2 regions of the Vibrio mytili genome follow, and region 1 is predicted to be linked to the other one. Evidence: predicted binding sites of a transcription regulator. Region 1 holds the regulator's gene; the other holds the start of a gene.
What was found. Region 1 encodes CRP, which controls carbon source genes, mostly activating them, when cyclic AMP is high. Its sites were predicted from a motif close to TGTGANNNNNNTCACA; they were not measured.
Positions count from the first base shown of each region.

Region 2: udp (uridine phosphorylase) is a predicted target of CRP. The motif match lies at 2,059-2,074, and genes of this name have one in related genera.

Region 1 covers NZ_CP110481.1:2,652,064-2,656,732, forward strand. Annotated here, with positions in the region: gene ONE56_RS12205 (hydrolase) at 1-61, shown strand, start outside; gene ONE56_RS12210 (YheU family protein) at 159-371, shown strand; gene ONE56_RS12215 (phosphoribulokinase) at 476-1,345, shown strand; gene crp (cAMP-activated global transcriptional regulator CRP) at 1,581-2,213, shown strand; gene ONE56_RS12225 (DUF1338 domain-containing protein) at 2,342-3,133, opposite strand; gene astD (succinylglutamate-semialdehyde dehydrogenase) at 3,234-4,669, opposite strand, start outside.
Region 2 covers NZ_CP110481.1:970,931-975,599, reverse strand. Annotated here, with positions in the region: gene ONE56_RS04600 (DUF1887 family protein) at 1-1,134, shown strand, start outside; gene udp (uridine phosphorylase) at 1,208-1,966, opposite strand; gene ONE56_RS04590 (zinc/cadmium/mercury/lead-transporting ATPase) at 2,249-4,555, opposite strand.

The DNA.
Region 1 (4,669 bases):
ATATTACGAATGTATTGCCGCCGAATACCTGTCTAAGGTATCGCCTCGCCATACACAGTAAATGTGATCCACATTCAACCAGCCCTCCCCCATTCAAGCCATTGGTGTAGCTAAACAACTCGGCTACCAACGGCTTATCATAAAATTTAGAGGTATTTATGATTATTCCCTGGCAAGACATCTCACCAGAAACTCTGGAAAACTTAATTCGTGAATTTGTTTTGCGTGAAGGTACCGATTACGGGTCAACCGAAGTCTCTTTGCAAGACAAAGTCGATCAGGTAAAAACTCAGTTGGAGAAAGGGGAAGCCGTCATTGTCTTCTCTGAGCTACACGAAACCGTAGATATTCAACTAAGCGCAAAGTTCTAACACCTACTCAATGACATGCGTTTATGACGTGCTATAGTGGGTCATCAACCGTTCAGCAGCCCATTGTTGAACAGACAGGTACGTAAATTTCGACAAGGTTTGTCATGTCAGCGAAACACCCAATCATTGCGGTCACCGGTTCTTCCGGTGCCGGCACGACCACTACATCTGAAGCCTTCCGTAAGATGTTCAATATGATGAACGTTAAACCCGCTTGGGTAGAAGGTGACAGTTTCCATCGGTTTACTCGCCCTGAGATGGACATTGAGATTCGTAAGGCTCGCGAACAAGGTCGACACATTAGCTACTTTGGTCCACAAGCGAACGACTTTCCCGGCTTACAAGATTTTTTTCGTCAGTATGGAGAAGATGGCACAGGCAGCATACGTCGCTATCTGCACACTTTTGACGAGGCAGTGCCGTATAATCAGATGCCGGGTACGTTTACTCCCTGGCAAGATCTCCCAGAAAACAGCGATGTACTCTTTTATGAAGGGTTACATGGCGGCGTCGTTGATGGGGATGTCAATGTCTCGCAGCATGTGGATTTTCTGATTGGGATGGTGCCGATCGTTAACTTAGAATGGATTCAAAAATTCGTTCGTGATACGCGAGACCGAGGACACTCTCGTGAAGCCGTCATGGATTCGATTGTTCGCTCCATGGACGACTACCTGAACTACATCACGCCACAGTTTTCCCGCACGCACATTAACTTTCAGCGCGTGCCAACCGTGGATACGTCAAACCCGCTGAATGCGAAAGGCATTCCAAGTCTGGATGAAAGTTTTGTCGTCATTCGACTGCGCGGTATCAAGAAAGTCGACTTTCCTTACCTATTGGCGATGATCGATGGTTCGTTTATGTCGCGTCATAACACCATTGTGGTGCCAGGGGGGAAAATGAGTTTTGCCATGGAGTTGATTGTGCGACCAATCCTACAACAGCTTATCGAAACGGGAAAAATTGGCTAAAAACCTTGCTGCTTAGGTGTTTACTTTTCATACCGTGATCATGTGCACAATTTTGCGTACAAATTCTCAATCATGGCACGATTAAAATCAAGAAATCGTTTTAGAAAAAGGATACTATTTCTTACCGAGACACAAGAGAGCTTGCACCATACAATAAGTGTTCTTATTCTAGTGAATCTAAGTGAAACTAAAATATGGATAGCGCAAGCGTACCCTGCAGAGGAAGTGAGATATTATGGTTCTAGGTAAACCTCAAACCGACCCAACATTAGAGTGGTTTCTTTCACATTGTCATATTCATAAGTACCCATCAAAGAGCACGCTGATTCACGCAGGTGAAAAAGCGGAAACGTTGTACTACATCGTCAAAGGCTCTGTCGCGGTTCTTATCAAAGACGAAGAAGGTAAGGAGATGATCCTTTCTTACCTCAACCAAGGAGACTTTATTGGTGAACTTGGTCTATTCGAGGAAGACCAAGAGCGTACAGCTTGGGTTCGCGCTAAATCTCCTTGTGAAGTTGCTGAAATTTCTTTCAAGAAATTCCGTCAGCTGATCCAAGTTAACCCGGACATCCTAATGCGCCTTTCTGCGCAGATGGCTCGCCGCCTTCAAGTTACTAGCCAAAAAGTGGGTGACCTAGCGTTCCTAGACGTAACTGGTCGTATCGCTCAGACGCTTCTGAACCTTGCGAAACAACCAGATGCAATGACTCACCCTGACGGCATGCAAATCAAGATCACTCGTCAAGAAATCGGTCAGATCGTTGGCTGTTCTCGTGAGACAGTAGGTCGTATCTTGAAGATGCTAGAAGAGCAGAACCTGATTTCTGCTCACGGCAAAACCATCGTGGTTTACGGTACTCGTTAATCCTGCATTAACCGACCGGCAATCAATAGAAAAAGCCACCAATGGCAACATTGGTGGCTTTTGTTGTATTTACGACACAGATACAGAGTGACTACCCAGATGTGGTATAGGCAATGCAGACGGTAAAATTAACGGTTCGTACTTTCAAAGATTTTATCCGCTGATGCCGCCACAAATCCAGGGTAGAGGTCACCGTTTTCCATTGGATACCGCTTAGCAAACTCATAAAATCCGCCAGGGATGTTCTCTGTTCCTTCGGTGAACATCACGGTGACTCTGTCCGCCATCGTTGACGATTGCTCAAGCAGAACCTCAGGTGACCCTTTCACCTCTCCGCCAGACTCGTTAATCACAAAACCCGCCTGACGAAGATGATCATTCACTTGTTTCACCTCATCAAACTGACTTAACTGGTTGACACTCACCGTGAAATGATTGGCGCCATAACCGTGAGCAGCCAACCAAGAGGCGTATTCGCTCTCCTTAGCTAAAGTCTGAAAATCAGCAAAACTGAGCTCCCACAAACGTCCAGCATATAAAAACTCGTGCCCCGCAAGCTGACTCTGATTCACTTGTGCCACTATCTTCGCCACGATGGTTTGCAGTGCTGCAGAACACTCTTCGACTTTGAGTTCACTGATAAAAACTTTTGGCAGCTTCGGATCCGGATGCTCGTAGTGCTTAGCGATCAGTTTTTTGCTTTCAAATACGTAGTCACCACACGCTTTATACCCTACCGCTAAAAACGGCTTTGCGAGCGTTTCAATACCAAGAGGGGCAACATTAAAAGTACGCAGTGCAATATGATCATTAATTAATGGCTCATCTTCCTGAAGCAGCTGATGGACTTTAGCTGCTGAAGGACAAAGGCGCTGAATATAGTCTTGCCATAATGATTTGAATAATACATCGGGCGTCATAACCGCTCCTTGTTACGAAATGCATGGGTTCAACGATAAGATGACTGCTCGTCCACAGCCCTAGGGCCGTCCAGAATAATGGTCGAGCAGTCCAGTCTTGTCACGATAGGCTAACACCAGGACTCAATGCCGCTGGCAATACCGTTTCTTGGCCTTCCATCGAGGCCATTGGGTAGGCACAATAATCCGCTGCATAGTAAGCACTTGGACGAAGGTTACCTGACGCTCCCGGACCACCAAATGGTGCGTCACCGCTGGCGCCCGTCAATTGGCGGTTACGGTTGACGATACCAGCGCGGATATGATCAACGAAGTATTCCCATTCTTGGTCATCAGTAGAAACAAGGCCAGCAGATAAACCAAAGCGGGTATCATTGGCCAACGCCACCGCTTTTTCGAGTCCTTCGTAGCGCACCACCTGAAGTAAAGGACCAAAGTACTCTTCATCGGGAAGTTCAGCGATATTCGTCACATCAATGATGCCCGGAGTCACAAACGCGGCTTGAGCAGCCTTCGCTTCGACCAAGCTTTCCCCACCTAACGATTGTAGATTGGCTTGTGCGTCGAGGATAAATTTCGCTGCTGCAAGAGAAATCTGCGGTCCCATAAACGGGGCAGGCTCAGCAAAGGGCTGATCGACACGAATCGATTGGGTTGTAGTGACTAACTTGGCAATCAACGCATCCCCTTTCTCCCCCTTTGGTACATATAAGCGGCGAGCACAGGTACATCGTTGTCCTGCACTAATAAAAGCAGACTGGATGATGGTATACACCGTCGCGTCTAAGTCACCGTACTTTTCTGAAATGACCATCGGGTTATTGCCCCCCATTTCGAGGGCAAGCATTTTATCCGGTTGACCCGCAAACTGACGATGTAGGATATGGCCCGTATTGGCACTACCTGTGAATAATACGCCGTCGATGCCTTTTGCATCAGCAAGTGCGATACCAGTCTCTTTGGCCCCTTGCACTAGGTTGATCACCCCCTTCGGTAAGCCAGCCGCTTCCCATAGTTTCATGGCCAACTCACCCGTCCAAGGCGTTTGTTCAGACGGCTTAAATACCACGGTATTACCCGCTAACAGTGCCGGAACAATATGACCATTTGGCAAGTGCCCCGGGAAGTTATACGGGCCAAACACCGCCATCACACCCAGAGGTCGATGACGTAAAACGATTTGGTTGCCAGCCGCTTCACGCGTCGCTTCTCCGGTGCGTTCATGGTAGGCACGAATTGAGATAGCAATTTTGCCAGCCATCGCCGCAGCTTCTGTACGAGTTTCCCAAATAGGCTTTCCCGTTTCTTTAGCGATCACTTCTGCTATCTGCTCACTGTTTTCTTTTACCTTTTCGGCAAACGCCAACACTATCGCTTCACGTTCAGTAAAAGGGCGATTTTTCCAGTCAACAAAAGCAGCACGGGCAGCAGCGACTGCTTGATTAACTTGCTCTGCTGTCGCCCCCTTTCCTTGCCAAATCACTTGTTGATCATAAGGAGACAGAGACGTTAATGCTTCCCCAAGTCCTTCTACCC
Region 2 (4,669 bases), 1.3 Mb from region 1:
AGATTGGTCACTCCTCTATTGGATAATCGCACGGTAAGTAAGCATATCGTTTTTATTGGTGAAAAAAGCCAAGAAAGCATATTTGAACGACTGAGTAGTGTGTTGAAACAAAGAGAGATTACCTCTGAGTTTTTTGAGATACCGTCTGAAGTCAACACCTCTTTGATTAAACAATCCATTCAAACATTAGCAAAAGATCTGTTTGATCGAGGAGAAGATGTCAAACTTAACGCCAGTTGTGGCCTACGCCATCGACTTCTATCGGTATATGAAGTGTTCCGCTCGTACCGTTGGCCGATTTTTGTCGTGGAACCAAACAGCGATAAACTTTGTTGGCTGTATCCGGACGGAAAAGAAGAGACGGAAGTCGAAGACCATATTACGATTTCTGACTACCTCACTATTTTCGGTGCGCGAGCCGAATTCCAAACTGTCGATATTTCTCCCCAATTAGATCAAACCCTTTATGCGCTGGGTGAGCGTTGGGCCTCCAATGCTCTTGAGCTTGGTCCTGGACTCGCAACCTTAAATTATCTTGCAACCACTTGCCGCAAAGAGCAAAAGCTAGACGTAGAACTGTCGGAAAAGCAACAAGGCTACCGCGAGCTCAATATGTTGCTGACCGATCTTGTTGACGCAAAAATCGCCACCTATGAAAATGGGATCTTAACCTTCGCCAATGAAGACGCTCGCCGTTTCTCTAATGGTGAATGGTTGGAAACACTGGTAAACAGTACCGTGAAACAAATTCAAGATACCATGCCGACAATCCAAGACCGCTCTTTGAACGTTCAGGTGTACCGAACACGAGGGGAAAGCGAAGTCCGCAACGAGCTCGATGTTGCAACCGTTGTGAACAATAAGCTACACATTATTGAATGCAAAACAAAAGGTATGCGAGATGATGGTGATGATACGCTATACAAGCTGGAATCACTTCGAGATCTTCTCGGAGGCCTACAGGCACGAGCGATGTTAGTCAGCTTCAGACCTCTTCGTCACAACGACATTACTCGAGCCGAAGACCTAGGCTTAGCCTTAATTGGTCCTGATGAATTGAAAGACCTGAAGACCCACCTCACCGCTTGGTTTAAAGCCGCTGGTGGTTATAAGTCTGATGAAGACCTAGATTAAATAGTAAAAAAGCCAGAGTGTACTCTGGCTTTTGTCATTTCATCGCTTATTCGATCAGTTAAGATGACAAGTCTTAAAGCATTTTACGAGCCGCTTCCACAACCACTTTGATTGAACGCGCTTCGGTTTCTTTTAACGTCGCATGATCTGGGATTTCTTTTTGGGTACGGTTGATAATAACACCCGCAACACAGCCCGCTTTCAGACCAGAACTCGCACACATGGTTAACAGTGTTGCAGATTCCATTTCGAAGTTAAGCACGCCCATATCTTGCCATTCTTTCATTGAGCCTTGGAAGCGCTTAACCACACGACCAGTGAAGGTATCGTATCGTTCTTGACCTGGATAAAAAGTGTCACTTGACGCTGTCACGCCCATATGAACAACCGCACCAGATTCTTCTACCGCTGAGCGCATCGCAGTTGCAACGTCAAAATCTGCAACAGCAGGAAACTCCATCGGAGCAAAATGTAGGCTGGCACCATCCAAACGCACAGAGCCAGTCGTTACGATCATGTCACCGACGTTCACATGTGGTTGAATTGCACCAGTTGTACCCACACGAAGGAAGGTACGAACGCCAAGCTGAGCTAACTCCTCAACAGCAATAGAGGTAGAGGGGCCACCAATACCAGTAGAACAAACCACAACTGGCTTACCGTCTAGTTCCGCACGGTATAAAGTGTATTCTCGTTGGCTGGCTAGGAATACTGGGTTCTCCATTTGCTCAGCAATTTTTTGTACGCGAGCAGGATCACCAGGAATGATAGCTAGGGTAGCACCATTTAAATCTTCTTCAGTAATACCTAAGTGGAATACAGCTTGAGACATAAGTCGCTCCTTGTTGTGGCTTATTTGACGATAAGCTCATTAATCAGTTGTTAGGGTACGCCAGCACTTTAGCGAACCTTCTGCGGATATATAGTGATTTTTGTCACATTTCAAATATGAAACATATGATGATTTTCACAAAAAACATACACAGATCTCATTAATAAGGCATGGGAGATGACTTTATGTCTAACCAAGCACTTATTTACCCACTAAATATAGAGCAAGTTTTCTCAGACGTAGTAAGCATTGCTACCAACAACATGCTATTACCACGTGATGTTAGTCGACGTGATTGGCTTTAAACCTCAGCAACCTTAGCGCGTTCAAGGTGACCAATGCAGTCGCGCCGCTATCCGCCAACACGGCGACCCAAAGTCCGGTAATACCGAACAAACTGGTGACTAAAAATATCCCCTTCAACCCCAACGCCAACGTGACGTTTTGACGAATGTTTTTTAGCGTCGCTCGTGATAACTCAATCATAGCTGGGATCTCAACCAAGCGATTATGGGCCAAGGCTGCATCAGCAGTTTCTAGCGCGACATCGGTACCGCCTCCCATTGCAATGCCAATACTCGACGCTTTCATTGCAGGGGCATCATTGATCCCATCCCCTACCATAGCAACGGTGTGACGTTTAGATAATTTTTCTACATACCGCACTTTATCAGCAGGTAATAGATTGGATTCAAAATTCAAACCGATTTCTTTTGCTATCGCTTCTGCACTTCGAGGGTTATCCCCGGTTAGCATTATTGCGTTAACACCTAGTGTTTTAAGGCGTTGTACCGCTTGGCGTGCTTCTTCTCTTACCGTATCTTGCAAGGCAAAGAGTCCTATCACACGTTCATCAGAGCGAACGACCACGACTGTTTTCCCTTCGGTTTCGAGCGCTTCAATCATTTGAGCAACGTCGGCGGCGAGCCTAAACGGTACTTTAGAAGGGGCCGTTATTTGGATCAATTGTCCGTTAACGTATCCACTCACCCCCGACCCCGCATGCGCGGTTTTGTCGCTAGCCTCTGGTATGGCTATTCCTTCTTCCTGCGCCTTTTGAACCAACGCGGCCGCAAGAGGATGATGTGATCCTATTTCTACCGATGCAGCCACACTGAGCAACGCTTCTCTATCGCAATCAAAATGATGTATATCCGTTACTTGTGGTTTTCCCTTGGTCAGGGTGCCAGTTTTGTCAAACGCGATGGAGTCTACTCGCCCAAGTAACTCAAGTGCAGCGCCACCTTTGATGAGCGCGCCCCTCTTCGCTGCGGCCGCTAAGCCTGATGTAATTGCCGCAGGTGTCGAAATCACTAAAGCACACGGACACGCAATCAATAACAACGCCAAACCGCGATATACCCAGGTTTCCCATGGCTGTGCGAAAAGTAACGGAGGCGCAACCACCACAATTACTGCGACCAGCATCATTAACGGTGTATACCAGCGGCTAAACTTATCTAAAAAGCGTTCCACAGGTGCTTTGTGTGACTCCGCTTCCTCAATTAAATGCAGAATACGGTCGATAGCATTCTCACCCTGACGTGAGGTCACTCGTAAGTTAACCACTTTGTCGACAACCACCGAGCCCGCCATCACTTTTGCGCCATTATCATATTCAACGGGAATCGACTCCCCCGTTAGCGCACTTTGGTCAAAGCTGGCAGCAGAACTCATCAAGACACCGTCAGCCGGCAATCGTCCTCCTGGAGCCACTTCTATGATGTCTCCTGGATTCAGTTGTGACACGTTGACTTCATGACGTTCACCATCAACCAGTAGAAGCGCGTTTTCAGGCACTAAGTTCATTAATGCTTGAACACCACTACGGGCACGGGATGACGCGTAAGCTTCTAACTTTTCACCGACCAGAAAGAGGAGCAACACCATAGCGGCTTCTGCCGTTTCTCCCAGATAGAGCGCTCCGAGAGCAGCGACACTCATCAAGGTTTCGATAGCAAATGGCGTCCCACTTCGCGCGAGTTTGACTGCTTTTTTAGCAATAGGATACAAGCCAAGTAAGCAGGTTATAGCAAACCCCCACGTTCCCAGTTGTGGGTAAGTGGTTGCAATAGCACTTGCTATCACCATACCCAGGGCAATAGCAACAATATTCAGATTATCTAAAACCAACGTTTGCCAATTTTTGACATCGTTGTTTGACGTTTGTGCGTTGGGTTTAGTTAAGGGAAATCCAGTTTTACGAGCCGTTTGCTCTATAACATCGGTCAGAGCATGATCATCAAAGTCCACGACCAGTTTTTCTGTCGCAAACAACACTTTCGCCTGCCTAACACCGTCAATCGATAGGATAGCTTTCTCTAACTTTTGGGCGCACGACGGGCAATCCATGCCAGACACTAACCAGCGATGATTGCTCCCTGATTTAAGCCGATGCTCAACATCATCGTCGTCGCTGAATCCAGTGTCACAGCTATCGTCTTTACAGCACTGATTACCGACGCCTTCCATGTTCGATGGACACGTGCCAACAGAGGCCTTTAGAGGCGCGCAGCACGAGCCACCCGAATACAAAGGGACCGCGGTCTTAATATGATTAGATTGACAACCTTTATGTTTGGTACACATAGTGAACACTCCTTAATACTATCTGAACTAAGCCTTTAGAATCTGAGTCATTGTGCTCTTAGTAATAAGGATAAACCCTGGAGATAGCTCCAAGGTCAAGGTTTTTTTTGATTT